Regions from separate parts of the Bacillus sp. NPDC094064 genome, predicted to be linked through region 3. Evidence: predicted binding sites of a transcription regulator. Region 3 holds the regulator's gene; each other region holds the start of a gene.

Region 1 (8,414 bases), 110 kb from region 3:
ATTAGATGTATATATTTTACCGAAGCAAGGATTTAATAAAACATTTGCAACGTTTACGACAAAATATGGTTCTATGGATAATACATTTGTACCATTAGGTAAAGAGGAAATGATTCGTGTACCTGATGGAATTGCTCATTTTCTTGAGCATAAATTATTTGAAAAAGAAGATCATGATGCTTTCCAATTGTTTAGTAAACAAGGAGCATCAGCGAACGCTTTCACATCTTTCACACGAACAGCTTACCTGTTTTCATGTACATCAAATGTAGAACGGAATTTAAATACATTGTTAAACTTCGTACAAGAGCCGTATTTCTCTGAAAAAACAGTTGAAAAAGAGAAGGGGATTATCGGGCAGGAAATTCAAATGTATCAAGATAATCCAGATTGGCGCTTATACTTTGGATTAATTGATAGCTTGTTTGTAAAGCATCCAATTAAAATTGATATTGCAGGAACAATCGAGTCTATTAGTAAGATTACGAAAGATCTATTATATGAATGCTACGAAACATTTTATCACCCGAGCAATATGTTATTATTTGTTGTTGGTGCAATTGATCCAGAGAAAACTATGGATTTAGTACGTGAAAATCAAGCAGAAAAAGATTATAAAAATCAGCCGGAAATTGTACGTTCATTTGAAGAAGAACCCAATGAAGTAAATGAAAAGAAGAAAATCATTTCGATGCCTGTCCAAACACCGAAATGTTTAGTGGGCATTAAAGCGACGAATTTAAAAGAAAAAGGAAAGGCTCTTTTAAAACAAGAGATCGCACTTACTTTACTTTTAGATTATTTATTTGGGAAAAGTTCTGTTCATTACGAAACATTATATAATGAAGGGCTTATTGATGATTCGTTCTCGTATGACTATACGGAAGAAAATAATTTTGGCTTTGCGATGGTTGGTGGCGATACGAAGCGTCCAGATGAATTGGCAGAGCGTTTGAAAGATATTTTATTAAAAACAAATTATGATCAATTAGATGAGTCGGCATTAGAGCGAGTGAAGAAAAAGAAAATTGGTGGTTTTTTACGCTCGTTGAATTCACCTGAATATATTGCAAATCAGTTTACGCGATATGCGTTTAATGAATCTAGCTTGTTTGATGCATTGACCGTATTAGAAGGGTTGACGATTCAAGACTTACAAGAAGTAGCGAAATTATTATTATCAGAAGAAACAATGAGCGTTTGTCAGGTGTTACCGAAAAAATAAAATTTAAAAGATACCCTCATCTTATTATTGAAAAATTGTAAGATGAGGGTATTATTTAGTTGTATGAAAATTGAACTTGTAGAGATAAGAGAGGGAATGTATGAAAAAGTATGCACTAGTAACTGGAGGGAGCGGAGGAATTGGCTCTGCTATTTCAAAACAATTAATTCAGGATGGATATACAGTATATGTTCATTATAATAACAGTGAAGAGAAGGTAACAGAGTTACAAAAGGAATGGGAGGAAGTAATCCCAGTAAAAGCGAATTTAGCCTCTAGTGATGGGGCAGAGCAATTGTGGGAACAAATTGAACATCCGATTGATGTTATCGTATACGCAGCTGGGAAGAGTATTTTTGGGCTTGTAACAGATATAACGAACGAGGAATTGGATTATATGGTTGAACTGCAAGTGAAGAGCGTCTATAAGCTACTATCAATGGCACTTCCACCTATGATTGGGCGAAGAAATGGTAATATTGTAATTGTTTCGTCTATATGGGGGCAAATAGGCGCTTCCTGTGAAGTACTATATTCAATGGTAAAGGGAGCCCAAAATTCATACGTAAAAGCTTTAGCGAAAGAGGTTTCGTTAAGTGGATTACGCGTAAATGCAGTAGCGCCAGGAGCAATTGAAACGGAAATGTTACGTGTCTTTTCTGAAGAAGATAAAATTGGAATCGCTGAAGAAATACCATTAGGTAGAATAGGTTTGCCAGAAGAGGTAGCAAAAACAGTGTCATTCCTCGTATCACCAGGATCATCTTACATAACAGGACAAATTATCGGAGTGAATGGCGGTTGGCATTGCTAAAAATTTCTTACATAAAAAATGAGAAATAGTACAAATTAAGCATGATTTGATTATTAAATAGTGAGGTGCTTAATTATGTCAGTATTAGATAATTTCGATCAGTGGAAGAGTTTCTTAGGAGACCGTTTAGAGCAAGCGCAAGGAAAAGGCTTAGATGGTGGTGCAGTAACAGATATGGCGTTTCGTGTTGGTGATTATCTTGCAAATGAAGTAGAAGGACGTAATGACCAAGAAAAATTATTAGCCGAGCTTTGGAAAGTTGCTGATGAACAGGAGCAACATACAATCGCAAATTTAATGGTTAAGTTTGTACAACATAAGTAAAAGTAGAGAGGAGATTCTCCTCTCTACTTTTTTTGTATAATAATTACGCGGGTTAGATTATACATTTAGCTTCCCTATTAAGGTGAAATCATATAATATAGTACGTAGGTGTAAAGTAAGCAAGGGGAGTGATCTTGGATGATTGAGTGGTATTTTGAATATGAAATACATAAAAACCGACCTGGCTTGCTTGGTGACGTTTCTTCGTTAATCGGTATGCTCGGCATTAATATTGTCACAATTAATGGTGTGGATAATGCACGACGTGGTCTACTCCTTATGTGTGATAATCAAGAGCAAATCTCTAGACTTGAATCAATTTTAAATACGATGGATAATATAACGGTAACGAAATATCGTCCGCCAAAGCTAAGAGATAAGCTAGCGGTTAGACATGGCAGGTATATACAACGGGATGCAGATGATAAGAAAACATTTCGATTTGTGCGTGATGAATTAGGATTACTTGTTGACTTTATGGCTGAGATAATGAAAAAAGAAGGTCATAAACTAATTGGGATACGAGGAATGCCTCGTGTTGGAAAAACAGAATCCATTGTTGCCGCAAGTGTTTGCGCAAATAAAAGATGGTTATTTGTATCATCTACTCTTATTAAGCAAACTGTTCGTAGTCAATTGATTGAAGATGAGTATAGCGATGACAATATTTTCATCCTAGATGGAATTGTGTCAACAAAGCGTGCAAATGAAAGACATTGGCAGCTTGTTCGTGAAATTATGAGATTGCCTGCAACAAAAGTTGTGGAGCATCCGGATGTATTTGTGAGTCAGTCAGAATACACATTGGATGATTTTGATTATATTATCGAGTTACGTAACGATTATGATGAAGAAATTCAATATAATTTAGTAGATGAAATTGAGCAAGGTACGCAAAATAATTTCTCTATGTTCGACTTTTAAAGAAATATTGAGGTGTTAGTAGTGACAGAATTAGGACAAAAGCTGAATGAAGCAAGAGAAGCGAAAGGCTTGTCTATTGATCAGCTGCATGAGATTACAAAAATTCAAAAACGCCATTTAATAGCGATTGAAGAAGGCAATTATGATGTATTGCCGGGAGCTTTTTATGCGCGTGCATTCATTAAACAATACGCAGATGCGGTTGGATTAAATGGAGAGGAACTGCTTGTAGAATATCAGAGTACGATTCCACAATCTGAAAAGCGTGAAGTCCCACAAGTATCAACTGGACAAAAAACACAAGAAACAATGCAAAAATCTTCATCATGGCCAATTGCAGATCATATGCCGAAAATTTTAGTGGCTCTGTTAGTAATCGCATGTGGAGTGGTAATTTGGTTTGTGTTTCAAGCGTTAACTGGAAAAGATGATGAGAAAGTTCCGAGTGCTCAAAGCGAGAAAATTGAAGTTAAAAAAGCGGAAAACTCTCCGTTAGATACGAAGAAAGAAGAAGCGAAAGCGGAAGAGCCGAAAAAAGAGGAACCAAAGAAAGAAGAGCCGAAAAAAGAAGAACCGAAAAAAGAAGAACCAAAGAAAGAGGAACAACCAGTACAACCAACTGGACAACAAGAGATAAAAGTAGTTGGGACAACTGGGAAGGAATCTACTTTGGAAATCCGTAATAATAAAACGTTAGAACTAGAAATTACAACAAAAGGCGCAAGTTACGTAGGTATTAAAAATGAGGCAGGAAATGATATCTTTAGTGGTACAATAGAGGAAGGCCAGACGCAAAAATATGATTTATCAACAGCGAAAGAGGTAAACCTTAATATAGGAAGTGCACCGAATGTTGAATTTAAATTGAATGGCCAAGTTGTTACATTCCCGTTGAATCCGGAAGAGAACTATCATCAAAAATTCTTGATTAAAAATCTAGGGATAGAACAACCTGCACAATAACAGTCATCGCTTCGATGACTTTTTTCAATGAACAAATGTTTTTGATATGATGGAGGAATAGCTGTGAATTTACCAAATAAAATTACAATATCTAGAATCTTCTTAATCCCAATTTTTATGGTAATTATGTTAGCACCCTTTAACTGGGGTTCATACACAATTGGTGATGTCGATTTACCAATTCAACATTTAGTAGGAGCACTTATCTTTATTGTTGCTTCAGCTACAGATTGGATTGATGGACATTACGCAAGAAAGTATAATCTTGTCACGAATTTAGGGAAATTTCTTGACCCGTTAGCGGATAAATTACTTGTTTCAGCGGCACTTATTACGTTAGTAGAGATGCAATATGTACCAGCTTGGATTGTTATCGTAATTATAAGCCGTGAGTTTGCAGTAACAGGTTTACGCCTTGTACTTGCGGGAACAGGAGAAGTAGTTGCGGCAAATCAGCTAGGGAAAATTAAGACTTGGACACAAATTATCGCGATTGCAGCATATTTATTACACGATGTCCCTTTAAATTTAATCCATATTCCAGTTGCTGATATCTTTATATGGATTGCATTATTCTTTACTGTTATTTCAGGATGGGATTATTTCTGGAAAAATAGAGCTGCTTTTGTAAACTCAAAATAGAAGTTTATGGGGGAATTGGGATGAATGCTGAGATTATTGCGGTTGGAACTGAATTGTTACTTGGACAAATTGCAAATACAAATGCCCAGTTTTTATCTGAAAAGTTAGCTTCAATTGGAATTAACGTGTACTACCATACTGTAGTTGGTGATAATAACAATCGATTACAAAAGGCAATTGAAGTTGCGGAAGAGCGTGCGGATATGCTCATTTTCACAGGTGGATTAGGGCCGACAAAAGATGATTTGACGAAAGAAACAATAGCGTCTAGCTTAGGGGAAAAGCTTGTATATGATGAAAAGGCATTAGCATCGATAAGTGATTATTTTAAGCGTACAGGTCGTGAGTTCACGGAGAATAATAAAAAACAGGCGCTCGTTTTGAATGGAGCAACTGTATTTGCGAACGATCACGGTATGGCGCCTGGTATGGGGTTAAATAAGAACGGAAAAGTTTATATTTTATTACCAGGACCACCAAAAGAAATGAAGCCGATGTATGTAAGTTATGTAGAGCCTTTTTTACGTACCTTTACAACAGGGGAAAACATTTATTCTCGTGTGCTTCGCTTCTTTGGGATCGGGGAGTCCCAATTAGAGGTGAAAGTCCAAGATTTAATTGATGGACAAACGAACCCGACAATTGCCCCACTCGCAAATGATGGGGAAGTGACACTACGTTTAACTGCCAAACATCAAAGTGCTGATGAAGCGGAGAAACTCATTCAGCATATGGAAGATTTGATTTTAGAAAGAGTAGGAGAATTTTTCTACGGATATGATCAAGAATTTCTGCATTATAAGGCAATAGAGTTATTGAAGAAAAAAGAATTAACTCTAGCTTGTGCTGAAAGTTTAACAGGTGGTCTCTTCGGTAATCAAGTAACAGAAAGTGCTGGTGTGTCTTCTGTGTTTAAAGGCGGTGTCATTTGTTATCATAATGATGTGAAGCAACATGTTTTACATGTGCCTGAAGAAGTGTTAAGTACTGATGGTGCAGTTAGTAAAGAGTGTGCTCGTTATCTTGCTGAAAATGTTAAAGGATTATTAAAAGCAGATATCGGAATTAGTTTCACTGGGGTAGCAGGACCGGACGCTTCAGAACATAAAGAGCCGGGAACGGTATTTGTTGGGTTGGCGATTAAGGATGAACGAACTATAGTCTTTCCTCTTAATTTAAGTGGAAGTCGTCAACAAATTAGGGAACGCTCAGTAAAATATGGATTTTATCATTTATATAAAAAGCTAGAAGAGATGTAAGTTTCTTCTAGCTTTTTTTAATGGTTAAATTTAGTTTTATTTAATGGAAAATAAAAAAATCGAATAAACGTTCGATTTTTGCTGGCAAATTGAATTGAAAATAGGTATAATAAGATTAGCAATTCAGTTAAGGAGGAATTTTGAATGAGTGATCGTCAAGCGGCGTTAGATATGGCGTTAAAACAAATAGAGAAGCAATTCGGTAAAGGTTCAATTATGAAATTAGGAGAACAAGCGGAACGTAGAATTTCTACAATTTCCAGCGGTTCTTTAGCACTTGATGTGGCACTAGGGGTAGGCGGATACCCACGCGGTCGTATTATTGAAATTTACGGACCTGAAAGTTCAGGTAAAACAACAGTTTCATTACACGCAATCGCAGAAGTACAGCGTCAAGGTGGACAAGCGGCGTTCATTGATGCGGAGCATGCAATGGATCCTGTATATGCACAAAAATTAGGTGTTAACATCGATGAGTTACTATTATCACAACCTGATACAGGGGAGCAAGGATTAGAAATTGCTGAAGCACTTGTACGCAGTGGTGCGGTTGATATTATCGTAATTGACTCTGTAGCAGCTCTTGTACCGAAAGCTGAGATCGAAGGAGACATGGGTGACTCACACGTAGGTTTACAAGCTCGTTTAATGTCACAAGCACTTCGTAAACTTTCAGGTGCAATCAACAAATCAAAAACAATCGCAATCTTTATTAACCAAATTCGTGAAAAAGTTGGGGTTATGTTCGGAAACCCAGAAACAACTCCAGGTGGTCGTGCGTTGAAATTCTATTCAACTGTTCGTCTTGAAGTACGTCGTGCGGAGCAATTAAAGCAAGGTAACGACATCGTTGGTAATAAAACGAAAGTAAAAGTAGTTAAGAATAAAGTAGCACCACCATTCCGTGTTGCTGAAGTTGATATTATGTACGGAGAAGGTATTTCAAGAGAAGGTGAAATCTTAGATATGGCGTCTGAACTTGATATCGTTCAAAAGAGTGGTGCTTGGTACTCTTATAATGAAGAGCGTTTAGGGCAAGGTCGTGAAAACTCGAAGCAATTCTTAAAAGAGAATACGGATTTAAGAGAGGAAATTGCCTTCTTTGTTCGTGATCATCACGGAATTGGTGAAGACTCTGGTGTGGAAGACACGGAAGATTTAAATCTTCAAGATTAAAAAATAAAAGACACGGGATCGTGTCTTTTATTTTTAATTATTATGAAAGCGTTGTATATCGTTGGAGAGAAAATATTTAATCTGCTTAAAAGGCTATGTGTAAAGAGGAATATATGCATGTTTTATATGAATAAACTGGAATTTACTAAGGTTTTCCAGGATAATATGCTGTCTGCTTTTTAAATTCATATATGAATTAGGGCTGAAGGTAAAGAAAGTAAAAGTAGACAACGCTTGACAATGAAAATTGCGATAGATACAATGAGAATGTATATTTTTTCTTATATACGAAACACTCTTCTCAAGAAGAGAAGTAATATTCGGAGTAAGACTTAAATCTTGCCGAAATAATAATATGACATTTTAATTGTGAAATGAAGAAAGTCCCTTAAAAAAGTGGGACGACGGTCTTTGCTGTATGTTGGTATTCAATGTACATGCCGACAGTCTTTTTTCATTCATAGCAAGGGGAGGTGAAATCATGAGTAGTACAGTTTGGATACTCATCTCCATTTTGCTTGCAACAGTCGGTGCAGTTGTTGGCTTTTTTGTTCGAAAGTCTATTGCTGAAGCGAAGATTAATGGTGCAGCTAATGAAGCGAAACGTATTCTAGACGAAGCGAATCGTGAGGCTGAAGCACTTAAGAAAGAAGCGCTTTTAGAAGCAAAGGATGAAATTCATACACTTCGTACAGAAGCTGAATTAGAAATTCGTGACCGTAGAAGCGAATTACAAAAACAAGAAAATCGTTTAATGCAAAAAGAAGAGAACCTTGATCGTAAAGACGAAACGCTCGATAAACGCGAGCTACAGTTAGAAAAGAAAGAGGATTCTCTTGTAGCGAGACAACAACAGATTGAAGAGTTGGAAAGCAAAGTGGGAGAGTTAGTTCAAAAGCAACAAACAGAATTAGAGCGCATTTCCAATCTGACACGCGAACAAGCGAAAGCAATTATTCTTGGTAAAGTAGAAAGTGAAGTTTCTCATGAAATTGCCGTAATGGTAAAAGAAAGTGAAGTTCGTGCGAAAGAAGAAGCGGATAAGAAAGCAAAAGAAATCTTATCTCTTGCAATGCAGAGATGTGCA
Region 2 (8,414 bases), on a different contig from region 3:
GCAATAGCCTGTGCAACTCGACCACTCACACCCGTATCCACTTCATCAAAAATAACAGACGCAACACCTTGATGCTTAGAAAAAATACTTTTTAAAGCTAAAATAATACGAGATAACTCTCCACCAGAAGCGACCTTTGAAAGTGGTTTTAGCGGTTCACCTGGGTTCGTTGAAATATAAAACTCCACATGATCATAACCATCCGCTGTCAGTCTTATTGGTGTACCTTCCACAAGAGGTTCTTCTGCATTTCCTTCTCTCTTCATGATTCTCACTTCAAATTTCGTTTTTTCCATATATAATTCTTTTAATTCCTGATGAATGGCATTTGTAAGATGCTCTGCAAGCTCATGACGCATATTACTTAACAACGTTGCTTCTTGCAGAATAACACTTTCTAATTCCTTTAACTGTTTCTTCGTCGTTTCAATATGAACATCTTTATTTTCAATTGTAAAAATTTCTTGTTCAATTTTATCAGCATACGCTAAAATCTCTTCTACAGTATTTCCATATTTTCTCTTTAGCATACGAATTTCATTTAAACGTGTCTCAATTTCATCTAGGCGATTCGGATCATATTCCATCATATCGAGCTTTTCTCTAAGTTGATACGCAACTTCTTCTAATAAATAATAGCTATTTGCAATCGAATCATGGTTTTCCTGGTACACTTCATCTAAATGTGTAATACTCTCCATTTGTCCCATTGCGCTTCTTACATTATCTAATCCTTGTCCGTCAGCACTTAACGAACGATACGCATCACCTAACGCTTTATAAATCTTTTCAAAATTAGAAATTTGTAATCGTTCCTCGGTTAATTCATTTTCTTCATCCATTTTTAAATCAGCCTTACGAATTTCCTCATGCTGGAATTGAATTAAATCTAAGCGATGTGCCATTTGTTGTTCATTTTCACTTAACGATTTCAATTGTTTTTTTAATTTCTCGTAGTCAGCGTATACATTTTGATATATATCCAATTGTTTAACAATACGCTCTCCATCAAAATGATCGAGCATAAACAGATGACGCTCTTCATTCATTAAATCTTGTGTCTCATGCTGTCCATGAATATCAACAAGCGTTTTCCCAATTTCTTTTAATATACTAAGTGTAACCAGTTTCCCATTTACACGACATACACTCTTTCCGTTTGAAGCGATGTCTCGCTTCAAAATAATCATGCCATCTTCTATTTCTATATCCAACTCTTCTGCCTTTTCAATACACGGATGCTTATCATCTTCTACATAAAATAGCCCCTCTATCTCAGCCTTTTCTGTTCCGTATCGAACAAATTCTGCTGAACCACGGCCACCTACAAGCAAGCTAATCGCATCAATAATAATCGATTTTCCGGCTCCTGTTTCTCCACTTAAAACCGTTAAACCTTTTTGGAAAGAAATATTTAATGCCTCAATAATAGCAAAGTTTCTAATCGATAATTCCGATAACAATGCCCCATTCACCTCGTTATAAACTAATCCCCTATTAGGGCTTTTCTCAGTTCTTTATTCAAATAGTCATACTATATGTTTGTATGTATACATTACTTTTCTAACCCGCTCCATTGTACCAAACATTTGTTTTACGGGTCAATCCACCTATTTTCTAACTTTATTCAAACAAAATATTATATTGCAATTGAAAATACATATTTTTAATCCATAAAAATATCCTGTTTACTTTCCACTTTACAGGGGAAAGTAAACAAGATTTTTTTGTTACAGCATATTTAAGAAACGATCAGAGACAACACCTGTGTCGTCAGGTGTACGGCAAATAATTAAGCAAGTATCATCACCACAAATGGTTCCGATGATCTCATCCCACTCTAAATGATCAATAAGTGCCCCAAGTGAATGAGCGTTACCAGGCAATGTTTTTAGCACAAGCATATGTCCTGCCGTGTCTAATTTTACAAATGAATCCACTAGATTTCGTTTTAATTTTTGTAACGGGTTAAATCGTTGATCTGCTGGCAAGCTATATTTATAGCGACCATCATGTAATGGCACTTTCACTAAGTGCAGCTCTTTAATATCGCGCGATACTGTCGCTTGCGTTACATTAAATCCCTCATTACGTAAAATATCAACTAATTCATCTTGTGTTTCAATTTCTTTGTTCGCAATAATTTCCCTGATTTTAATATGGCGCTGACCTTTATTCATACATTTGCACCTCACACTATCTCTTACCATAGTTTAAACATTGGTATACTTCACTTATTTATGTTAACGTATAATTCGTTACTTGTACACAATTGTTTTTACAATCATTATACAATTACAACAAAAAGAGGAACAACATATGTTATTCCCCTTTTCCTTTTTGTTTTAGAACGTCATGCGCTTCTGTAACAACTTGCTCAACTGAAACCGGAGAATGATTTTCGCCATTCTCACGTTCACCATGCCATTTCAGATGAATTAAAAATTCAATATTACCATCCCCACCCGTAATCGGCGAGAATGTTAAGCCTTCCACATTATAGCCTTCTTTTAAAGCAAAATCGACAATCATTTCTACGACAGCTTCATGTACTTTTCTATCGCGAACGATGCCTTTTTTCCCAACTTGCTCTCTTCCAGCTTCAAACTGCGGTTTAATTAACGCCGCTACATCACCATTAGGCATAAGCATCGTTTTTAAAACAGGCAGTATAAGCTTTAATGATATAAATGAAACATCGATACTAGCAAATTGCGGTAAACCACGTTCTAAGTCTGCTGGTGTCACGTAACGGAAATTTGTGCGCTCCATTACGACAACACGCTCATCTTGACGTAATTTCCACGCAAGTTGATTATATCCTACATCTAATGCATAAGATAATTTCGCTCCATTTTGAAGCGCGCAATCTGTAAAGCCACCAGTTGATGAACCAATATCTATCATAACTTTATCTTGTAAATCAAGATGGAATGTCTCTAATGCCTTTTCAAGTTTATAACCACCACGGCTTACATACGGCATAACTTGTCCCTTCACCGTAATTTCTGTATCTTGTGGGATTTTCTCTCCTGGCTTATCAAGTCTCATCTCGTTCGCATATACGAGTCCGGCCATAATAGCTCGTTTCGCTTTCTCACGCGTTTCTATAAGTCCTCGCTCTACTAATAGTACATCTACTCTTTCTTTTTTTACACTCATTTGTTACGCCCTTTTTTGTTTTGATGGAATCATTGTATGAATACGGTCTACAACTGCATCTGTCGTTAAACCAATTTCTTCTAATAATTTTGTTACACTACCGTGCTCTATGAAACGATCTGGAATACCCATTCGTTCAATTAATGTACTATGGTATCCGTTCTCAGACGCAAATTCAACTACCCCTGTTCCAAAACCACCGATTAAACAAGCTTCTTCAATCGTTAATATCGGTATATTCTTCCCTAAGAGATCATGTAAATATGCTTCATCCATTGGTTTAATAAAACGAGCGTTCACTACTTTCACTGAAACTCCCGCCTTTTCAAGACGCTCCGCCGCTTCCATTGCCATTGGAATTGTCGTACCAAATGTTAAAATAGCTGCTTGTGTGCCTTCTTTTAACGTTTCCCATGTGCCGATTGGAATCGCCTTTAATTTTTCATCCATAGGAACGCCAAGTCCATTACCGCGTGCATAGCGTAATGCGATCGGACCATCTTCATATTGCATCGCTGTATATACTAAATGTTGCCCTTCATTTTCATCTTTTGGCATCATAATTACCATATTCGGCAAGTGGCGTAAGAATGAGATGTCAAATACACCTTGATGCGTTTCACCATCTGCTCCTACTAAACCAGAGCGATCGATTCCGATGAAAACATTTAAATTTTGGCGGCATATATCATGAACAACTTGGTCATATGCTCTTTGTAAAAATGTTGAATAAATTGCTAAGAATGGCTTCATTCCTTGCGTTGCCATACCTGCTGCCATTGTTGTGGCGTGCTGTTCTGCAATACCTACATCAATCATACGATTTGGGAATTCTTTTTGGAATTTCTCAAGTTTTGATCCCACAGGCATTGCAGGAGTAATTGCAACGATACGTTCATCTTCTCTCGCTAACTTAAGTACTGTTTCACTAACGACAGCACTCCATGCTGGTGCAACTTCTTTCGGTTTAACGAAGTCACCTGATTCAATTTTATACGGTCCTGTTCCATGCCAAGTTCCAATAACGTCACTCTCAGCCGGTTTATAACCTTTTCCTTTTTTCGTAATAACATGAACAAGCACTGGGCCTTTTGTTTTCTTTGCATATTGCAACGTTTCGAATAACTTTTCATAATCATGCCCATCGACTGGTCCTAAATATGTAAAGCCTAACTCTTCGAAAAAGACGCCTGATACTAGTAGATATTTAAGACTATCTTTTATTTTCTCTGCTGTCGCAGCCACTTTCCCGCCAACCGCTGGGATTTTTTTCAATATATACTCTAGTTCATCTTTTACCCAGTGATATTTCCCTGCAGTACGTAGACGGCCAAGTACATTATGAAGCGCACCAACGTTTGGTGCAATTGACATTTCATTGTCATTCAAAATAACAATCATGTCTGTTTTTTCATGTCCAATATGATTCAATGCCTCTAAAGCCATTCCGCCTGTTAAAGCACCATCTCCAATAATTGGTATAACGTATTCTTCCGTTTTCTTTAAGTCACGTGCTAGAGCCATTCCCATTGCAGCGGATAAAGATGTCGAGCTATGACCAGTTTCCCATACATCATGCTCACTTTCACAGCGTTTTGGGAAGCCACATAAGCCTTGATATTGTCTTAATGTACCGAATTCTTTCGCACGTCCTGTTAAAATCTTATGTACATAGGATTGATGTCCTACGTCCCATAAAAATTTATCTTTCGGACTATCAAATAATTTATGCAGAGCAATTGTGAGTTCTACTACACCTAAATTAGGTGCAATATGTCCACCTGTTTGAGAGAGCTCTTCAATTAAAAACTTACGAATATCCTCACTCAATCCCTCTAGTTCACTGATAGACATATCTTTCAAAAAACTAGGGTTTTGAATTTGCGTTAGATCCACATGGATCACTCACTTTCATTTCATAATCTGTCAACATGTCAAATACTATAAAAAGATTTACACAACACAAGAAATTCTCTTTTCTATTTTTTATCTCGTTTTGCTATTCACCAGTCTATTGTACCCTAATCCTATTATAAACCATATTTCTTTCGGCGATGAAAAAAATAGCCGCTAACACGAAGTGATAACGGCAATGTAATCTACATATATTTTTGCCAATAACAAGAAAAGAAAAACCTTTTCCTACATTTATATCATAAAATGATAAATGACTCAACAAATGAAAACGCTGTTATATTAGTTATTACGTTTTGCAATCAAATCACAAATGGATACTAGATATTCATCTTGTAATTGCAAGGAGCTAATCGCATCTTTTGCTTTTGCAATTGTTTCTTCTAAAATATCTTTTGCTCTATCTACAGTAAATAACGTTGTATATGTACTCTTTTCATTTGAAACATCACTACCAATCGGTTTTCCAATCTCTTCCTCGGTTCCTTCTACATCTAAAATATCATCTCGAATTTGGAAAGCTAGGCCGATATATTTTGCAAACGTAAGCAAGTTTTTTTCTTGCTCTTCTGTGGCATCAGCAAGTATCGCTCCTGCCAGTACAGCAAACTCAAGCAGTTTCCCTGTCTTATGCTTATGGATGTACTCCAACTCATCAATCGTAAGCTGTTTCCCTTCGGCTTCCATATCTGCCACTTGTCCGCCAACCATTCCTTCTGGTCCTGCTGCCTTTGCAAGTTCAAGTACAAGTCTTACTTTTTTTTCAGCAGAGATTTCGTTTTGCTCATATGCCATAATAACTTGAAAAGCATACGTCAACAAACCATCTCCTGCTAGAACTGCCATCGCTTCACCAAATACTTTATGATTTGTGGGCTTTCCTCTTCTTAAATCATCATCATCCATACAAGGTAAATCATCATGAACCAACGAGTATGTATGAATCATTTCAAGAGCACAAGCTGCACCTACTCCAAGATTTCTTTCTTTCCCAAACGCTTGTAACGTTGCAAATAAAAGTAACGGGCGGAGACGTTTTCCACCCGCTTCCAAAGAATATGCCATCGCTTCACGAAGTACATTTGGACATTGTAATTCATTTGCATAGCTTACAAGTTTCTCTTCTACGAAAGTTTTACTTTCTTTCAAAAAAGTATCAAAAGCGATAGTCACTATGCTTCATCTCCTAAAGCAGTAAACGGTTCAAGCTCTCCATTTTCCCCAAGAATAACTGCCATTTGTTCTTGTACATTCTTCAACTTCTCATCACAAAGCTTCGATAACTCCATACCCTCTTTAAAATAAGAGATTGCTTCTTCTAAAGGTACGTCACCTTGCTCTAGCTTAGAAACGAGATGCTCAAGTTGCGAAATTGCCTCTTCAAAGCTTAATTTATTTTCCATTATTCAATTCACGCTCCTCTATGCCTGATACGCTACAATCTAGTATTCCATCTTGTAATTGAACTGAAACAGCATCTCCAAGGCCGACATCTTTCACACTTTTTAACACTTGCTTCTCTTCATCATATACAAGTCCATACCCTCTCATCATTACTTTAAGCGGACTTAACGCTTCAAGTTTTTGAGCAGCTCTTACAAAGGCAAATTCTTTTGTTTGGAGTAACGTTTGCATTTCACGTTGTAATTGCTTTTGCAACGTTTCAATTGCTACCTTCGTTTGCATAATTTTTTGAGATGGATGGTGTTTTTCTAAATAAAACGAAAGCTGTTTTAACTGGTTTACTTTTTTATCAATATAGCGCTCTTTCGCTAACACAAGCTGTTCTAATGCTCGATCTAATTGCTCTTCCTTTTGTTCATATACTTGTCTTGGATAACGGAACGCATAAGATTTTTGCAATACTTGCAATTTTCCTTCTTTTTTATGTACTAACTCTCTCATCGCTCTTTGCAATCTGAGAGTTCTTTGTAATACCTTTTCTTGCAACTCTATAATGTTAGGTGCTGCCAGCTCAGCTGCTGCAGTCGGTGTTGGCGCGCGCAAATCAGCAACAAAATCTGCGATTGTAAAATCCGTTTCATGGCCTACTGCCGAAATAATAGGAATTTCACTTTTAAAGATTGCTCTTGCAACCATTTCTTCGTTGAAAGCCCACAATTCCTCAATAGAACCTCCTCCGCGTCCAACGATTAGTACATCTATCTTTCCCATTTCATTCGCTGTACGAATTGCTTGTACAATTGAGGGAGCCGCTGACTCCCCCTGTACAAGTACTGGAAATACAATAACATTTCCAATTGGATAACGACGTTTAATCGTTGTTATAATATCACGAATCGCTGCCCCTGTTGGCGACGTAATCACACCTATTGTTTTAGCATATGGGGGAATTGTTTTTTTATAAACTTGAGAAAACAAGCCTTCTTCCTCTAAACGAACTTTTAACTGTTCGTAAGCTAAATGCAAGTTTCCGATCCCATCAGGTTGCATGTCTTGAATATAAATTTGATAAGAACCACTCGCCTCGTAAACAGAGATTTTCCCTTTCACGAGTACTTTCATGCCATTCTCTGGTCTGAATTTAATATTACGATTATGACCCGCAAACATAACCGCTGCAATTCTTGCATTTTCATCTTTCAATGTAAAATACATATGACCACGGCTATGATTTTTAAAATTGGAAATTTCACCTTTTAACCAAACAGACTGCAAATGCGGGTCGTATTCTATTTTTGTTTTTATATAGCGTGTTAATGCTGTAACGGTTAAATATTGTTTCTCCATTTCTCTCTCCTCATAGCCGACTCAAATTATTTACAAACAACACCTGCACGCTTGGCAGATTCAACAGTATTATGAAGAAGCATAGTAATCGTCATTGGACCAACACCCTTTGGAACAGGCGTAATGTATCCTGCGACATCTAATACGTTGTCAAAGTCAACATCACCACAAAGCTTTCCTGTTTCTAAGCGATTTACGCCAACGTCAATTACAACTGCTCCTTCTTTAATGTAATCAGCAGTTATCATTTTAGGTCGTCCAACTGCTACGATTAAAATATCCGCTAACTTCGATAATTCTTTCATATTTTGCGTCTTAGAATGACAGTATGTGACAGTTGCATTTTCATTTAAGAACAATTGTCCCACTGGTTTGCCAACAATATTACTTCTTCCAATTACTACAACATGTTTTCCCGAAATATCAAGATTCGTTTCTTTTACTAGTTCTACAATACCATGTGGTGTACATGGAAGGAATGTATCTTGCCCCGTCATCATACGTCCCACGCTGATTGGGTGAAATCCATCTACATCCTTTTCTGGTGAAATTCTTTCAATGATAGCTTTTTCTTCAATATGTTTTGG
Region 3 (8,414 bases):
GTCCAGATTACGCTGGTTAGTAGATATAAAAAAAATTGTCGATCAAGAACTTAATTGGAGTGAGATTCATAAGTTAATGAGAAAATATCACATGCTTCATTTAGGAGGACAAGCATTAATTTTAGCAGCTCAATTGCTAGGTGTACGACTAGATGAAAGGATGATGGGATTAGTAGCGAAAAAACATTCAAAGCAGCTAGCTCAAGAGGCGCTGTTTTATTTCAAGCAAATGATAAATTTGCATACCGAACCTGTCCCAGAAGAAGTATTTATCTATCATAGTCGACATTTATTTTCACTAATGTCTAATCACCAAAAGATTTTATATATTATGAGCCAATTATATCCTTATCCAATTGATGCAAAAACATTACCGTTACCTAAATTTCTTCATTTTTTATATTTTCCTTTACGTCCGTTTTTATGTCTTTGGAGGAAAACAAAGAAGCTTGCTTTGTTATAGGGGGAACATCGATGAATCATATTATATATTTTATGAAGAAATTATATTCTTCAGCGGGAAACATACTGTATGTGAATTTATTTGGTATGGTTTTAATAAGTTTACTTGAAGGGATAGGTATTATTTTATTAATTCCTATGATAAGTATGACTGGAATAATTAATATAGGCGAAGAGACTACTTTTATTGCACCTGTCTCTAGATTTTTGCAGGATTTTCCTGAAATAACAAGTCTAGCTTCTATTTTAGGTATATATATACTAATAGTGTTAGGTCAAAATTTACTACAAAGAAATATAACGCTAAGGGATGCGAGAACGCAACAAGCTTTTGTACGAGAATTAAGAATAGAAACATATAGTATGATTTTAAAAGCAAAGTGGAGTTTTTTTCTAGAGAAAAGGAAAACAAATCTAATAAATATATTAACTACAGAATTAGCTCGTGTAAGTTATGGGGTTAATTTAATTTTACAATTGTTAGCTGCTATTCTGTTTACATTTATACAGGTGGGGATTGCGTTTTTATTATCTCCTCAAATAACTATATTTGTTTTGGTCTTTGGCTTATTATTCTTGGTAGCTTCTCGTGTTTTTATAAAAAAAGCACGAATACTAGGCGGTAAGACCTCAGAATTGGCAAAAGATTATCTTTCTGGTATAACAGATCATTTTAATGGAATTAAAGATATAAAGAGTAATACTTTGGAATCATCACGTTTAGATTGGTTACAATCTATAACAGAAAAGATGAGTAATGAGCAAATAGAGTATATGAGAATAAGATCGAACTCTCAATTGTTTTATAAAGTTTCAATGGCTATATTAATTGCATTTTTTTTATTATTATCAGTAAGTATGTTTCAAGCGCAATCTACCCAATTACTATTAATCATCCTCATCTTTTCCAGACTATGGCCGAGATTCATGACAATTCAATCAAATTTAGAACAACTGGCTGCAAGTATTCCTGCTTTTAAGTCATTATGGGAGTTGCAAGAGGAATGTAAGGAAGCGATTGAAATGCAGGATATACATCAGCAAAAACATATTGAGCCGATTTGTATAAAACAAGGTATTGAGTGTAAGGATGTTTACTTTCGTTATAATAAGCAAGAATCTTTATATGCACTTCAAAATATTAATGTGCAAATTCCTATAAATAGTATGACGGCCATTGTGGGGCATTCTGGTGCTGGAAAAAGTACATTAATTGATGTGTTAATGGGATTAATCCAACCAGAAAAAGGTCAAGTATTAATAGATGGTACTCTTCTTACAACTGATAATTTATTGTCATTAAGGCGAGCTATTAGCTATGTACCACAAGATCCGTTCTTATTTAATGCTAGTATAAGAGAAAATTTATTGATGATTGATTCGAATGCAAGTGAAGAACAAATTTGGTCTGCATTAGAATTTGCGGCAGCAACTGAATTTGTACGAATGCTACCAAAGGGGCTTGATACGTTGATTGGAGATCGTGGGGTGAGGCTTTCAGGTGGTGAACGTCAGCGACTTGTATTAGCTAGGGCCATTTTAAGAAAACCGTCGATTTTAGTATTAGATGAGGCTACGAGTGCGTTAGATACTGAAAATGAAGTGAAAATTCAATCAGCAATAGAAAGATTGAAAGGAACGATGACTATCGTTGTTATTGCACATCGCTTATCTACTATACGCAACGCAGATCAAGTTATTGTGTTAGGGAAAGGTGAAATTGTACAAAAAGGTGAATTTAATCAATTGGCTAAGGAGAGGAAAGGTGTGTTTCGAAATTTATTGGGCTCACAAATGGAAGTTGGTTCATAGAGGAGCAAGAGTGAATGAAGTTTTGTGTTCATACAGTTCGAATCGAATAAAAGCCCGAGTAAAGGTCAGTTATAACAAGATCTTATTCGGGCTTTTATTTGTGCGTTTTCTAAATTTAGGAAATAAATATAAATAGGTACCTTGCAATAGATAGTACCAAGTGGTATATTATGGATAAAAGGGCTACCGTGTATTGAACAGTACTAAGGTAAGAAAGGGGGATTGCAATTGAACGTTCAGTTTAAAAAAGGTGTGTTAGAACTATGTGTTTTGGCACTTGTGAAACGTAAAGATAGTTATGGTTATGAACTTGTTCAGCAAATCTCAAATAAATTTTTAATATCGGAAGGGTCTGTGTATCCATTATTGCGTCGTTTAACGAAAGAGGGATATTTTCAAACGTACTTAAAAGAGTCTACAGAGGGGCCACCTCGTAAATATTATCAGTTAACAGAGCAAGGGGAGATGCAACTTAAGCTATTGGTAACAGAGTGGCGAGATTTTGCGAAAGGTGTACAAGAAATTATTGAAGGGGTGAATTGGGATGAATAAAGAACAGTTTCTTAGAGAGTTATCGAATCAGCTTAGAAAGTTACCAGAAGAAGAGCGGCAGGATATTTTGTTTGATTATGAAGAGCATTTTCAATTCGGAATAGAAGAAGGGAAAAGTGAATCGGAAATAATAAAAGGGCTAGGTTCTCCGAAAGCAATTGCAAAAGAATTGCTAGCGATGTATCGATTTGATGAGATGAAAAAAGATCCGTCGACTTCAAATGTGACAAGAGCTGTCATGGCAGCGATTGGACTTAGTTTGTTTAATTTTATTATTGTGTTAGGCCCGTTAGTTGCAATTATCGCTTTTATATTTTCCTTTTGGGTTGGTGGTATTGCTAGTGTAGTGACACCGTTTTTCGTTATTGTAAAAGTATTTATGGGCACTTTTATATGGTTAGATCTTTTCGTTAGTATAACATTTGTTGGAGTAGGTTTGTTGTTATGTATTATTGCTTATTATAGTACGAAGTGGTTTAAGAAATTATGCGTACGATATGTCATATGGAACTTCAAAATGATAAAAGGGGAGTAGATGATGAAAAAAATACTGTTAGTAGCTATCGCTTGTATCATTGTTGGAGTAATAGGGATTTCGCAAACATATAAAAAAGCAGTAGCAAATGTCGAGGCGGGAAATAAGGAAGATGTTATTAAAAACGAAGCGTTAAAAAACGTAGAAGTTGATTTGGCTGCTGGAGATGTTGTTATCCAAAAATCTCCAGACTCCTCTTTTTATGTAAAGCAAACAGGGGATGTGCGAAAACAGGAGATTCGTATTGTTGAAGAGGGTGACGCATTAAAAATTATAGGAGGAAGAGAAAATGGTGATTCGTTTGATTTTTCATTTTACAATTTCAGATTTCAAACGCCTACAGTAACTATATTTGTACCTGAACGTTTTTACCAAGAGATAAAAGTAAAATCATCCGCTGGACAAATAGAAATTAGTGATGTGAAAAGTGACCGTGTAAGAGTGGAGACACTTGCTGGAGAAGTGGAGTTGAAACATGTAACAGCTAAGAATGTGGAGGGATCTACAAAAGCTGGTGAGGTGAATTTTGAAAAAGTAATAGGGAAAGTGACAGCGAAAACAGCTAGTGGAGATGTAGAGATTATTGACCATGATTCTAAATATGATTTAGAGGCAAGTTCAACCGCTGGAGACATAGATATTACTTTATTGGAAAAACCACAAAATGCAGTTATAAGTGGGCAAAGTGCTGCTGGAGATGTAACGATTTTTAATGAGGAAAATAGAAACGTAATAATTGGTAATGGGAGTACAAAGATTAACGGTAAAACAGCTGCTGGAGATGTTACTATAGAAACACGTTAATAAATAATATGTGCGTTTTTGAATGGAATTCTATCAAAATATAAAAAGAAGATAATTACCTATATAAATAAGGTAATTATCTTCTTTTATTATTTTTTAATGTAAATCACGATATACACCAATTACTTTTCCGATAACTGACACTTGTTTTAAAATGATAGGTTCTAATGAAGAGTTTTCCGGTTGTAGACGGAAGTGGTCTTTTTCTTTATAAAAGCGTTTAACAGTTGCTTCGTTGTCTTCTGTTAAAGCCACTACAATTTCACCGTTGTATGCAGACTGTTGTTGGCGAACAACAACTAAATCACCATCAAATATACCAGCGTCAATCATACTATCTCCAGAAATACGTAACATGAACACTTGATCTGCTCCAGCAACAATGCTAGCCGGAAGTGGGAAGTGATCTTCTACACTTTCAACCGCTGTAATTGGTAATCCAGCAGTAACTTTTCCGATGATTGGAACTTGAATAACAGATTGTGTTTCTGCATCCATTCGATCGTCACCTAAAATTTCAATTGCTCGTGGTTTTGTTGGATCGCGTCGAATATATCCCTTTTCTTCTAGTCGTGATAAATGTCCGTGCACTGTAGAACTAGAAGCGAGGCCGACTGCTTGACCGATTTCACGTACGGAAGGTGGATATCCTTTTTCTTGTACTTTTAGCTTAATAAAGTCGAGAATGTCTTGCTGGCGTTTTGTTAACTTTTCCATGTTTTCTAACACCTCGTTTTCTTTCATTTTTCTTATTAATAAGTATAACATGCGAAAAAACATTCTACAAACATAAGTTCGAACAAAAGGCGAATTTATGTTACACTAGAGGGAAAATATAGCGAGAAAGAGGGGTTCAAAATGAATGCAATTATTTATGCACGTGTGAGTACAACAAAAGAAGCACAGGAAACATCATTATTACGTCAAAAAGATGAATTATTGCATTTAGCTGAGCGCTATCAAATGAATGTTATAAAAGTAATTGAAGAGCAGGCTAGTGGTTATACCATTGAACGTGACGGTATATTAGAAGTGCTGGATACAATTCGAGATGAACAAATTGATGTGCTACTTATACAAGATGAAACGCGCCTTGGTAGAGGGAATGCGAAGATTGCATTAATGCACTGTTTACATAAAGAGGGAATAAAAGTGTATACACATACTCATAGTGGTGAATTACAGCTTTCGGATTCTGATTCGATGGTGTTAGATATAATCGGGATTGTTGAAGAGTATCAAAGAAAGATTCATAACTTGAAAATTAAACGTGGCATGCAGCGCGCAGTAGAAAAAGGCTATCGCCCAGAAAATAATTTAAAAAATCGTAATTTAAGCGTAGGCCGAGAGAAAAAAGAGGTGCCAATTGAAGAAATTGTACGTTTACGCAAAAGTGAACTGACTTTCGAAGAAATTGCGGCAACGCTTCGTGGATTTGGTCATAATGTTTCAAAAGCGACTGTACATCGTAGATATGTAGAGTATACAAAGCAATTGCTTGATAAAGAAGAGTAACTATTGTATGATAATAATCAGTTTTGATTAGAAGGGGGATTCGAGATGATTAATCACGAACTCGTTGAACGCATTAACTTCTTAGCGAAAAAAGCAAAAGCTGAAGGTTTAACTGAAGAAGAACAACGTGAGCGTCAATCGCTACGTGAACAATATTTAAAAGGATTTCGTCAAAATATGTTAAATGAACTTAAAGGGATTAAAGTTGTTAACGAAGAAGGTACAGATGTTACACCGACGAAATTAAAAGCTTTAAAAAAGCAAGATAATGAAAAATTAAACTAAAAGATGGGCGAATTCGCCCATCTTTTTTAATTGTTAAATTCGTTATTTAATAACTTTCCAGTTATTATTTTGCGTTGCTTCTATCCTTTTATGCTTCAAGATGTAGTTAGCGATAAGTTCAGACATATCTGTAGGTATGTCTTTTACTACTGGCTTATTTTGAAACATAAAGAAATTTCCACCACCACTTGCACGATAATTATTCATAACAACGTCATATTCTCCATCCATATGAAGAGGGGTGCCTTTATGCTGTAAAGATTCTACTCTTTCACCAATTGGTTTTGAAATGTTTAATACGTATGAAATCCCTTCCCACATATCATAATTATAGTGTGTAGGCTTTGGTTCTATATATGCAGGGTTAACGATTATATTTCCATCCTCATTTAAAATGAAATAGGTAGCGGAGAGTTCGAGAGCATCTTTTATATCTGCTCCAGTTACACGAATCACTTTTAATGTATTTGGATAAATGTAATTAGAAACGATGTCCCGCATTGTTACATATTCCGGGAAACCGGGAGATGCATTATGAAACAAACTTGTACAAGAAATGGAAACATTAGCTATATCCATTTGTATTTTATTTATAAATTCAATAAATGGATGGTCTTGTAAACGAGTTTGCATAGCATCTGAAATTTGCATGTCCCCCTTAATGATTCCAATAGGTTGATCAAGCCACTTTTGTGTATTCTCTTCATAATCAGATACTAAGGAAAGAACATCTGGATCTGCCTCAATTCCTTGTACCGTCAATAATTCTGAATAACTTTCTTTTTTTACCCACGTCTGACCCATTTTTTTAAAGGTTACGGTTATTTTTCCAACTGATTGCCCATTACATCCAGTCTGTAAAATAGTTACACCATTATCCAAAGTTTGAGAAAGTTCTCGATGTTGGTGGCCTGTTAATAAAATATCTATCCCTTCAATTTCATGACACATTGCATATCCTTGATTTTCACCTGTTAAAACTTCAGTAGGTTCTCCAGTTTGTAAATCACGTTCAAATCCTCCGTGATAGGCTACGACTACTAAATCTGGTTTTTCGTGTTCATGGATGTAAGAAACCCATTTTTTTGTAGTTTCAAGTGCGTCTTCAAAATGTAAGTCTTGAATATGAAGGGGTTGTTCCCAGTTTGGGATGTAATGTGTCGTTACTCCTAATATAGCAACCTTTATATTGGATTCGACATGTTGTATCATATAGGGTTTTCCAAAATAAGGTTCTTTTCTATTTTTATCCAAAATATTAGCTGATAGATACGGAAAGTTTGCGGTAGCCACAGCGTTATTTAATATATCCATTCCATAATTAAATTCATGATTTCCGATCACTGCAGCATCGTAACTTAAATGGTTGGCCAATAAGGACATTGGGTTTTTCCTATTTTTTTCGTATGTAGCGTAGTGATAAGTAAATGGTGTTCCTTGTATGAAATCACCGTTATCAATTAAAAGAACGTTTGTATTTTGGAAACGTTCTTTTTTTATAAGAGTAGAAATTTTAGCTAAACCAATTTCTGCTTGCGAGTTATTTTGGTAGTGAATTGGATAAACAGTACCATGTATATCACTCGTTAATAAGATGTTTAAAGTTACAATTTGATTTTGATTCAACATCATTCACCTTTTCTATTGTTATCTTTAAGTTAATCATATCAAAAATATGAAGAGAATTTTAATGTGAATGTATAGAGTGTGTAAAAATTATGTAAATAGGCAATTTTTTGTAAAAAAGTGTGATATATTTCTTCATGTTTATGGAAGGTTATTTTATAACAACAAAAAATGGAGGCATTAACATGTTGAAAAAAGTTTTTGCAATGAGCACAACAGTTGTACTAGCAGCGGGATTATTAAGTGGCTGTGGAACGAAGGAATCAAGTGCAAGTAAAAGTGAAGACACAAAAAAAGGGTATGTACCAAAGACGTTAAATGTTCAATTTGTTCCTTCTCAAAATGCAGATACGTTAGAAGCTAAGGCAAAACCATTAGAAAAGTTATTAAGTGATAAATTAAACATTCCGGTAAAAGTTAGTATTTCAACGAATTACAATACAATTGTAGAAGCGATGGCATCTAAGCAGGTAGATGTAGGTTTCTTACCTCCAACAGCATATGTGTTAGCACATGAGAAAAAGGCTGCAAATGTAATTTTACAGGCACAACGTTTTGGAGTAGAGGATGAAACAGGGGCTCCTACAAAAGATTTAGTAGATTTTTATAAATCTGAATTTGTTGTTAAGAAAGATTCTAATATCAATAGTGTAAAAGATTTGAAAGGTAAAAAAATTGGTTATCAAGATGTGACATCATCAGCAGGGTACGTATGGCCGGCAGCGGTGCTGTTAAAAGAAGGAATTGATCCGTTGAAAGATGTGAAACCTGTTACATTAAAAGGTCACGATCAGTCTCTTATTGCTCTTTTAAATGGTGATGT
Region 4 (8,414 bases), on a different contig from region 3:
ATTTCAGCAAACTTAGAAAGTGGCGGTAATGGTATTGTACAAGAAGGAACAATGATAGGATCTCAGATGCAGGTTGCTGCTACTGATGATGATGAAATGGCGTACAAGCTTGGCGTTGTTGCTGGTCGTGAAGGTTCAGCAGTTGGAGCTAACTGGGCCTTTGCACCAATTATTGATATTGATTATAATTTCAGAAACCCGATAACTAATACACGTACTCTTGGTTCAGATCCAGACAGAGTTCGCCGTATGGGTGTTCAATATGTAAAGGGTGTTCAGGAATATGGTGTAGCTGCCTCAATAAAGCATTTCCCAGGTGATGGTATGGATGAAAGAGATCAGCATTTAGTTACATCTATAAATTCCATGTCCTGTGAAGATTGGGATAAAACCTATGGAGCTGCCTACAAAGCTTGCATTGAAGCGGGGGCTATGACTGTTATGGTTGGTCATATTATGCAGCCTGCATATACTAAGAAACTTAATCCACAAATAGAAGACAAGGATATGTTACCTGCTACACTATCTTATGAATTGGTAACGAAGCTATTAAAAGAACAATTAGGCTTCAATGGGCTAGTGGTAACAGATGCATCATCAATGGCTGGTATGGTAATTCCAATGACAAGAGATAAGGTAGTACCACACGCTATTGCCGCTGGTTGTGATATGTTCCTATTTACAAAGAACATAGACGAAGATTATGAATATATGAGAAGAGGCGTGCAGGAAGGAATTATTACAAAGGAAAGATTAAACGAGGCTGTAACAAAGATACTTGCTCTTAAAGCGGCATTAAAGCTTCATAAAAAACAAGCCGAAGGAAAGTTAATACCTTCGCCGGAAGAAGCATTAAAGGGGATTGCTACTGAGGAACATAATGCTTGGGCAGCTGAATGTGCAGATAAAGCAATCACATTAGTAAAAAAGGAAGAAGGGGTTTTACCTATTGATCCAAAAAAATATAAGAAGGTGCTGTATTACGATATAGAGAGCCAACAAGGTATAGCGTACTCAGTTAGAACTGGAGTTGCTAAAAAGGTTAAGGATCTTTTAGTAAACGAAGGTTTTGACATAGACGTATTTAAACCAAGTCCAGGCTTTGAAGGTTTAGCTAGTAGTTACAAAGATATTACTGAGAAATATGACCTGATAATATATTTAGCGAACATGGCAACAAAAAGCAATCAAACCACAGTACGTATAGAATGGGCCCAACCTATGGGTGCTAATGTTCCTGTTTATATGTCAGCTGTTCCAACTATTTTTATTTCTGTAGAAAACCCTTATCATCTTTTAGATGTGCCAAGAGTTAAGACATTTATTAATACTTATAGCTCAAATGATCATGTATTACAGGCGTTAGTTGATAAATTGATGGGGAGATCAGAGTTTAAGGGCACAAGTCCTGTAGATGCCTTTTGTGGTAAGTGGGATACTAGGTTGTAATAATTATTACATTCATTAACTTTTCGATAAAACCTGCACCATTGACGTCGAAATAGACTTTGTGAAAAAAGGACTTACTGTGCAACAACAGTAAGTCCTTAATCTGTTTGTTATCGTGAGAGAAGCACTAAATTTGCAGTATGCGTTAAATATTGTAAGTGTTTGAAAAATAAAAAAATGATAACTAATACTACGTCAAGAAAATAGACACAGTTTTTTCTACAGTGCTTTCACTTGGTGGCGGCACCTTTTATTAGAATTGTCCCCTTGGTTTAACAAATGCTTTTTTGTAAATAATATGTTCGTTAAACAATTAATTAAGGGGGACTTGTATGCCACAGGATCGAAAAGTAGAAGCCCAAAACGATGCATACGAAGGAAAAGAGATTGTACCAGATAATCCACAATATGTACCGCGTCACATGCAAATGGAGCTGCCTCACGAATTTTCCATAAATCCTCTGTTTGCCCGCGAAGGAGAAGCAGTCGTTCCGCGTTTTCACATGCCTGATAAAGGCATGTTACCAGAAACAGCGTATCAAATCGTCCATGATGAAATTGCTCTTGATGGCAATGCCCGCTTGAATCTTGCAACATTCGTTAGCACATGGATGGAGCCTGCCGCAGAGCAATTATATGCCAAATCATTCGACAAGAACATGATTGACAAGGATGAATATCCACAGACAGCCGAAATTGAGGAGCGGTGTGTCCGCATTTTAGCCAACCTCTGGCATTCGCCCACCCCCACTACGACTATGGGTGTTTCAACAACTGGATCGTCGGAAGCATGTATGCTCGGGGGGCTTGCGTTAAAGAGACGCTGGCAAAACGCACGCAAAAGCGAAGGGAAGCCGGTGGATCGTCCCAATATTGTGTTTAGTTCTGCTGTTCAAGTCGTTTGGGAAAAATTCGCGAACTATTGGGAGGTTGAACCACGCTATGTGAAGGTTAGCCCAGAGCATCCCCAATTGGATCCTCAGGGGGTCCTCGCTGTCGTGGATGAAAATACGATTGGTGTAGTACCGATTCTCGGTGAGACTTATACCGGACTTTACGAACCGGTTGCCGCCATTGCGAAAGCGTTGGACGATTTACAGGAGAGGACGGGCCTCGATATTCCCATGCATGTGGATGCGGCTTCGGGGGGATTTATAGCACCGTTTCTTCAACCAGATTTAGTCTGGGATTTTCAATTACCGAGGGTGAAGTCTATCAATGTATCCGGACATAAGTATGGATTAGTCTACCCTGGATTGGGTTGGATAATTTGGCGGGAAGCTGAAGATCTCCCTGAGGATCTAATCTTCCGCGTCTCCTATTTGGGCGGAAATATGCCGACTTTTGCTCTGAATTTCTCACGTCCTGGTGCACAAGTGCTCCTGCAATATTACAATTACTTACGTTTGGGGAAAAGTGGGTACTATGATGTCCAGAGGGCTTCTCAGAAAGTCGCTCTTTTTCTTAGTAAGGCGATTCAGAAGATGGAACCGTTCGAACTTTTGTCCGATGGTTCGGATATTCCGGTTTTCGCTTGGCGACTGAAAGATGGTTACACATTAAACTGGAATCTTTATGATTTATCTCGACAATTGCGTGTGTTCGGCTGGCAAGTACCCGCTTATCCATTGCCTCCAGATATGGAAGAGGTGACGATTATGCGCGTTGTGGTTCGAAATGGATTATCAATGGATCTCGCGCATTTATTTTTGATGAACCTCAAACAGGCCGTTGCCTTTCTGGATTCCCTGGACGGGCCTATGCCACATGATACGAAATGTGATAATGGGTTTCATCACTAAATGGGGACAGATCCCATAGTCATTAAGTCGACCAATAAGAATATGCTTTATATAGAAGAAAAGTTTATATCAATTATCGGTTTGGGGAACAGATTAAGCACTCGATCTGATAAATAGACGGAGAGATTCCACCTATTGATTCAAAAAATATGAAAATGGGTAATAGAATTTTTAGCTTATGGGAAAAGTAACATTATAAAATAAACTAAAAGAGCCAGCTCATACGAGTAGGCTCTTTTAGTTATCTACTATTTTCAATTGTCCTCTTATTTTCTCCGGTATGTCCTTTTCAGAAATAACGTCGTAAGAATACACATACTTACCTTTTACATGAATTTTCAAGTAAGTTTTTCTTATAAAATCATTAGGAGTGTTCGTTCCTACTGTATATTCTTTCTCATTCCTTAATTCATCAACACCTTTTAGTGAGTACATAGCTCTTCCTTTATGATGGTAATCTGGAACGCCATATCCCTTCGCAACGGCGTATACATTTTTTTCTTCAGCAATCGGATTAAATCTGTCTAAATCCCCGCGTAATATGAAAGGTAGTAAGTATATAGGGAGGCCTATTCCTATTATGCAAATTACAAATTTCTTCATGATTATTTCTCCTTTTGTTCATTTACATGTTTCAGTATAGAAAAAAATTCTTATGAATAAAGGGAGATTTTCTTAAGATTTTCTTAAAAAGAATTTTAAGGTTATTTTAACCAAAATTTTCATGGAAATCCCTTTAAAAAGAACAAGAGTTCGTATATAATGAGAACAAACGTTCTTTTATTAGGAGTGATTACCTTGTATGATTATTTTCTTTTACCGAATCGTATTATTCTATGTGTAGATCTTCGTAGCTTTTATGCGAGCGTATCATGTATTAAAAAAGGACTGGATCCACGTTATACAAAATTGGCCGTTGTAGGAGATGTGAATCAGAGCGGATCAATTGTGTTAGCAGCAACACCGCCATTAAAAGCGTTAGGGATCAGGAAGATGGCAAGATTGTACGAAATACCGAAGCGACCAGATATTATTATTGTGAATCCAATTATGCATACGTATATGAAGTGTTCAACTTTCATAACTGGTTTAGCTTTGCAGTATGTCGCGCCGGAAGATTTTCATCAATATAGTATTGATGAATTTTTCATGGATATGACTGCAAGTATTCATTTGTTTGCAAATAATCCGCGCGAGTTCGCATTAAAGTTCAAGCGAGAAATATATGAACGTACACGGATTGAAAGTACGATTGGTATTGGTCCGAATTTATTATTGAGTAAAGTAGCGATGGATGTGGAAGCAAAAAAGAATAGGGATGGAATTGCGCAGTGGACGTATGACGATATACCCGAGAAGTTATGGAGCATTAGACCGCTCAGTAAATTTTGGGGTATATCGTATAAAACGGAAATGAAATTGAACCGAAAAGGTATACATACAATAGGGGAGTTAGCGCAGTACCCTTTGAAATATTTAAAGCAGTCGTTTGGTGTAATAGGAGAAGAATTGCATTTACACAGTAACGGGATTGATTTTAGCAGAATAGCAGAAAAGTATGTTCCGGCAACAACATCTATAGCGAAAAGCCAAATATTATTACGTGATTATTCGATAGAAGAGTTTATCGTTATTTTACTAGAGCACATAGAAGAAGTTTGTTACAGGTTGAGACGAGAAAAGAAATGCGCACAAACAATTCATTTTTCAGTTGGATATAGCAAGGAATACGGCGGGGGAATAAAAAAGGCACATACGTTAAACAGAGCAACAAATTTAACGATGGATATTTATAATGTTTGTACATATTTTTTATACGAGCGGTATAAAGGGGAGCCGATTCGATCGATAAGTATTTCGTTAACAAATTTAATAAATGAAGGAGAAGAGCAAATTTCACTTTTCGATAACATTGTACAAAGAGAAAAAGAAGTGAGATTAACGAAAGTTATGGATGAAATTCGAACACGATTTGGTAAGAACAGTATTTTACGAGGGATTTCCTACACAAGCGTCGCAACAGCAAGATATAGAAACACATTATTAGGAGGGCACAAATCGTGAAGAATGCTAACATGCCAAAAGGAAGAGGGATGGTAAAGTGGCAACCGTTTGCCAGCATGCCAGAACAGTTTGCAGTGATTAAAGAAATGATACAGGAGCAAACGAAAGCCCAGCGTCCAATCTTAACGCAAGATGCAAAAGAGGTGCTGGAAAATAAGTTATTAACTTCATTTTTAGGTGAAGAAGAGATTTTACTTACATATTATAAAGATGGTTATTTATATAAAAATTACATAACAGTAGTTGATATAAATCCAATAAATGAGACGGTTACTTGTACAGATGCTTTTTGTAATGAACGGATTTTTAAGTTTTTTGATGTGATTGAAGTGAATTAGAGGAGGGAATAGAAGTGATGATCTCTTCCTAACTTAATTATACCACGTAAATAACGTTCAAAATAGACTGTTTCTTCTCATTTACTACTGCTACAATCAAGAACACATGCAAAATAAGGAGAGATGTTACATGAGTTCTTTCGTTCTCGATTTTCAGGAAATAGAAAAGGTGCAGCTTTCACTCGTCGGTGGAAAAGGATTGAATTTAGGGGCGTTATCAAACATGCGAGGGATACAAGTGCCAGAAGGTTTTTGTGTTACAACGGTAGGATATGAAAAGGCCATCGAACAAAATGAAACATTCCAAACTTTGTTGCAACAGCTAACGAAGTTGAAAAGTGAAGACCGAGTTCAAGTTGGTGAAATTAGCAGGAAGATTAGAGAAGTCATTATGGCAGTAGACATTCCTTTTGATGTTGAGAAAGCAGTTACTCATTATCTCTCACGTTTTGGCGATGAGCATGCTTATGCAGTACGTTCGAGTGCGACTGCTGAAGATTTACCACATGCCTCGTTTGCAGGTCAACAAGATACGTATTTAAATGTGATTGGAAAAGAAGCTATCTTACAACATATTAAAAAATGTTGGGCTTCTTTATTTACAGATCGAGCGGTTATATACCGCATGCAAAACGGTTTTGATCATAGTCAAGTTTCTATAAGTGTTGTCGTCCAAAGGATGGTATTCCCGGAGGCGTCGGGAATTTTATTTACTGCTGATCCGATTACTTCTAGCCGAAAGGTGTTATCAATCGATGCCAGTTTTGGACTTGGTGAGGCGCTAGTCTCAGGACTCGTCTCTGCCGATAATTATAAAGTAAAAGAGGGCGAAATCGCTGGAAAGATGATTGCAACTAAAAAAATAGCTATGTATGGACGGAAAGAAGGCGGAATAGAGACGAAGCAAATTGCTTCTAATCAGCAAAATGTTCAAACACTTACGGATCAACAAATTTTACAACTCGCACGTATCGGAAGACAGATCGAAGCTTATTTTGATTGTCCGCAAGATATTGAATGGTGCTTAGTTGATGATACATTTTATATAGTCCAAAGTAGGCCAATTACGACTCTATATCCAATTCCAGAAGCAAATGATGGGGAAAATCACGTTTATATATCAGTTGGTCACCAACAAATGATGACGGATGCGATGAAACCACTGGGATTGTCTTTTTTCCTGTTAACAACTCGTGCCCCTATGCGTAAAGCAGGAGGAAGGCTGTTTGTTGATGCTACACAAAAATTAGCTTCAACTGCTAGCAGAGATTTCTTAATAAACACTTTAGGAAAATCAGATCCGCTCATCAGAGATGCATTAACGACTGTAATCGAGCGAGATGGTTTTATTACATTGTTACCGGATGATGAAAAAGAAAAGAGTGTTAGTAAAAGTGTGCGATCTGCAAGTTCGCAACCACAAATCGAAAACAATTCGGCAATCGTTACGGATTTAATAAAGAATAGTCAAGTATCGATCGAAGAGTTAAAACGAAATATTAAAATGAAATCCGGATCGGCTGTATTTCATTTTATTTTAGAAGATATCCAGCAACAATTACAAAAGATATTGTTTAGCCCGCAAAGTACGGCTGTCATTATGGCAGGTATGAATGCTTCTTCATGGATTAATGAAAAGATGGAGCAATGGCTAGGTGAAAAAAATGCAGCAGACACACTTTCACAATCGGTACAACATAATATTACGTCAGAAATGGGTTTAGCATTAATGGATGTTGCAGATGTGATTCGCCCTTATCCAAAGGTCATTGCATATTTACAGCACGTAAAAGATAGTAGCTTTTTAGATGAACTCGTTCAGTTTGAAGGCGGAGAAAAGGCCCGAGATGCGATGAATGATTTTCTGAATAAATACGGAATGAGATGTAGCGGAGAAATCGATATTACGAAAACGCGCTGGAGTGAACAGCCAATTACAATTATCCCAATGATTTTAAATAATATAAGAGACTTTGAAGCGGGTGCTAGTAAACGGAAATTTGAAGAAGGGCTGCAGGAAGCTACGGAAAAAGAAGAAGAGCTAGTAGATCGATTGCAGCACTTGCCGGATGGTAAACAAAAAGTGGAAGAGACGAAGCGTATGATTCGTAACATCCGGAATTTCATCGGTTATCGTGAATACCCGAAATACGGCATGATTAATCGTTATTTCATATATAAGCAGGCGTTACTGAAAGAAGCTGAGCAACTTGTGCAAAGCGGTGTCATTCATGAAGTCGATGATATATACTACCTAACTTTTGAAGAACTTCACGAAGTCGTTCGCACGAATAAACTGGATTATGAGCTTATTCATAAGCAAAAAAATGATTACAAATTATATGAAAAACTAACGCCTCCGCGTGTAATGACGTCTGATGGAGAAATCATTACAGGTAAATATAAACGAGAAAACCTCCCAGCTGACGCGATTGTAGGTCTGCCTGTTTCTTCAGGTGTTATAGAGGGAAGAGCTCGTGTTATTTTAAACATGGAAGATGCGAATTTAGAAGAGGGAGATATATTAGTTACTGCTTTTACTGACCCTGGCTGGACACCATTATTTGTATCTATAAAAGGATTAGTCACTGAAGTCGGTGGACTTATGACGCATGGGGCAGTTATTGCACGTGAGTACGGATTACCAGCAGTTGTTGGGGTAGAGAATGCTACAAAATTAATAAAAGATGGGCAACGAATACGAGTACATGGAACAGAAGGGTATATTGAGATATTGTAGTTGTGCTTTAGATAAATAAAA

Evidence for each region. Region 3 encodes LexA, which represses DNA repair genes until DNA is damaged. Its sites were predicted from a motif close to CGAACATATGTTCG; they were not measured.
Region 1: the regulator LexA is predicted to act here: its motif matches at 6,212-6,225, upstream of recA (recombinase RecA).
Region 2: the regulator LexA is predicted to act here: its motif matches at 1,583-1,596, upstream of recN (DNA repair protein RecN).
Region 4: the regulator LexA is predicted to act here: its motif matches at 3,994-4,007, upstream of ACQKNI_RS01850 (Y-family DNA polymerase).

What each region holds. Positions count from the first base shown of each region.
Region 1 is NZ_JBNNUI010000003.1:205,114-213,527, reverse strand. It holds gene yfmH (EF-P 5-aminopentanol modification-associated protein YfmH) at 1-1,225, shown strand, start outside; gene ymfI (elongation factor P 5-aminopentanone reductase) at 1,326-2,039, shown strand; gene ACQKNI_RS08840 (DUF3243 domain-containing protein) at 2,115-2,363, shown strand; gene ACQKNI_RS08835 (DUF3388 domain-containing protein) at 2,502-3,287, shown strand; gene ACQKNI_RS08830 (helix-turn-helix domain-containing protein) at 3,309-4,250, shown strand; gene pgsA (CDP-diacylglycerol--glycerol-3-phosphate 3-phosphatidyltransferase) at 4,314-4,892, shown strand; gene cinA (competence/damage-inducible protein CinA) at 4,913-6,151, shown strand; gene recA (recombinase RecA) at 6,296-7,327, shown strand; gene rny (ribonuclease Y) at 7,809-8,414, shown strand, end outside.
Region 2 is NZ_JBNNUI010000009.1:145,359-153,772, reverse strand. It holds gene recN (DNA repair protein RecN) at 1-1,463, opposite strand, end outside; gene argR (arginine repressor ArgR) at 1,731-2,180, opposite strand; gene ACQKNI_RS20245 (TlyA family RNA methyltransferase) at 2,323-3,162, opposite strand; gene dxs (1-deoxy-D-xylulose-5-phosphate synthase) at 3,166-5,058, opposite strand; gene ispA ((2E,6E)-farnesyl diphosphate synthase) at 5,359-6,249, opposite strand; gene xseB (exodeoxyribonuclease VII small subunit) at 6,249-6,479, opposite strand; gene xseA (exodeoxyribonuclease VII large subunit) at 6,469-7,827, opposite strand; gene folD (bifunctional methylenetetrahydrofolate dehydrogenase/methenyltetrahydrofolate cyclohydrolase FolD) at 7,854-8,414, opposite strand, start outside.
Region 3 is NZ_JBNNUI010000003.1:94,097-102,510, reverse strand. It holds gene ACQKNI_RS08345 (nucleotidyltransferase domain-containing protein) at 1-463, shown strand, start outside; gene ACQKNI_RS08340 (ABC transporter ATP-binding protein) at 475-2,274, shown strand; gene ACQKNI_RS08335 (PadR family transcriptional regulator) at 2,503-2,826, shown strand; gene ACQKNI_RS08330 (DUF1700 domain-containing protein) at 2,819-3,361, shown strand; gene ACQKNI_RS08325 (DUF4097 family beta strand repeat-containing protein) at 3,362-4,165, shown strand; gene lexA (transcriptional repressor LexA) at 4,262-4,882, opposite strand; gene ACQKNI_RS08315 (YneB family resolvase-like protein) at 5,024-5,680, shown strand; gene ACQKNI_RS08310 (DUF896 domain-containing protein) at 5,726-5,965, shown strand; gene ACQKNI_RS08305 (bifunctional metallophosphatase/5'-nucleotidase) at 6,008-7,597, opposite strand; gene ACQKNI_RS08300 (phosphate/phosphite/phosphonate ABC transporter substrate-binding protein) at 7,777-8,414, shown strand, end outside.
Region 4 is NZ_JBNNUI010000001.1:341,192-349,605, forward strand. It holds gene ACQKNI_RS01835 (glycoside hydrolase family 3 protein) at 1-1,449, shown strand, start outside; gene ACQKNI_RS01840 (glutamate decarboxylase) at 1,782-3,251, shown strand; gene ACQKNI_RS01845 (YxeA family protein) at 3,489-3,854, opposite strand; gene ACQKNI_RS01850 (Y-family DNA polymerase) at 4,050-5,315, shown strand; gene ACQKNI_RS01855 (YolD-like family protein) at 5,312-5,653, shown strand; gene ppsA (phosphoenolpyruvate synthase) at 5,784-8,393, shown strand.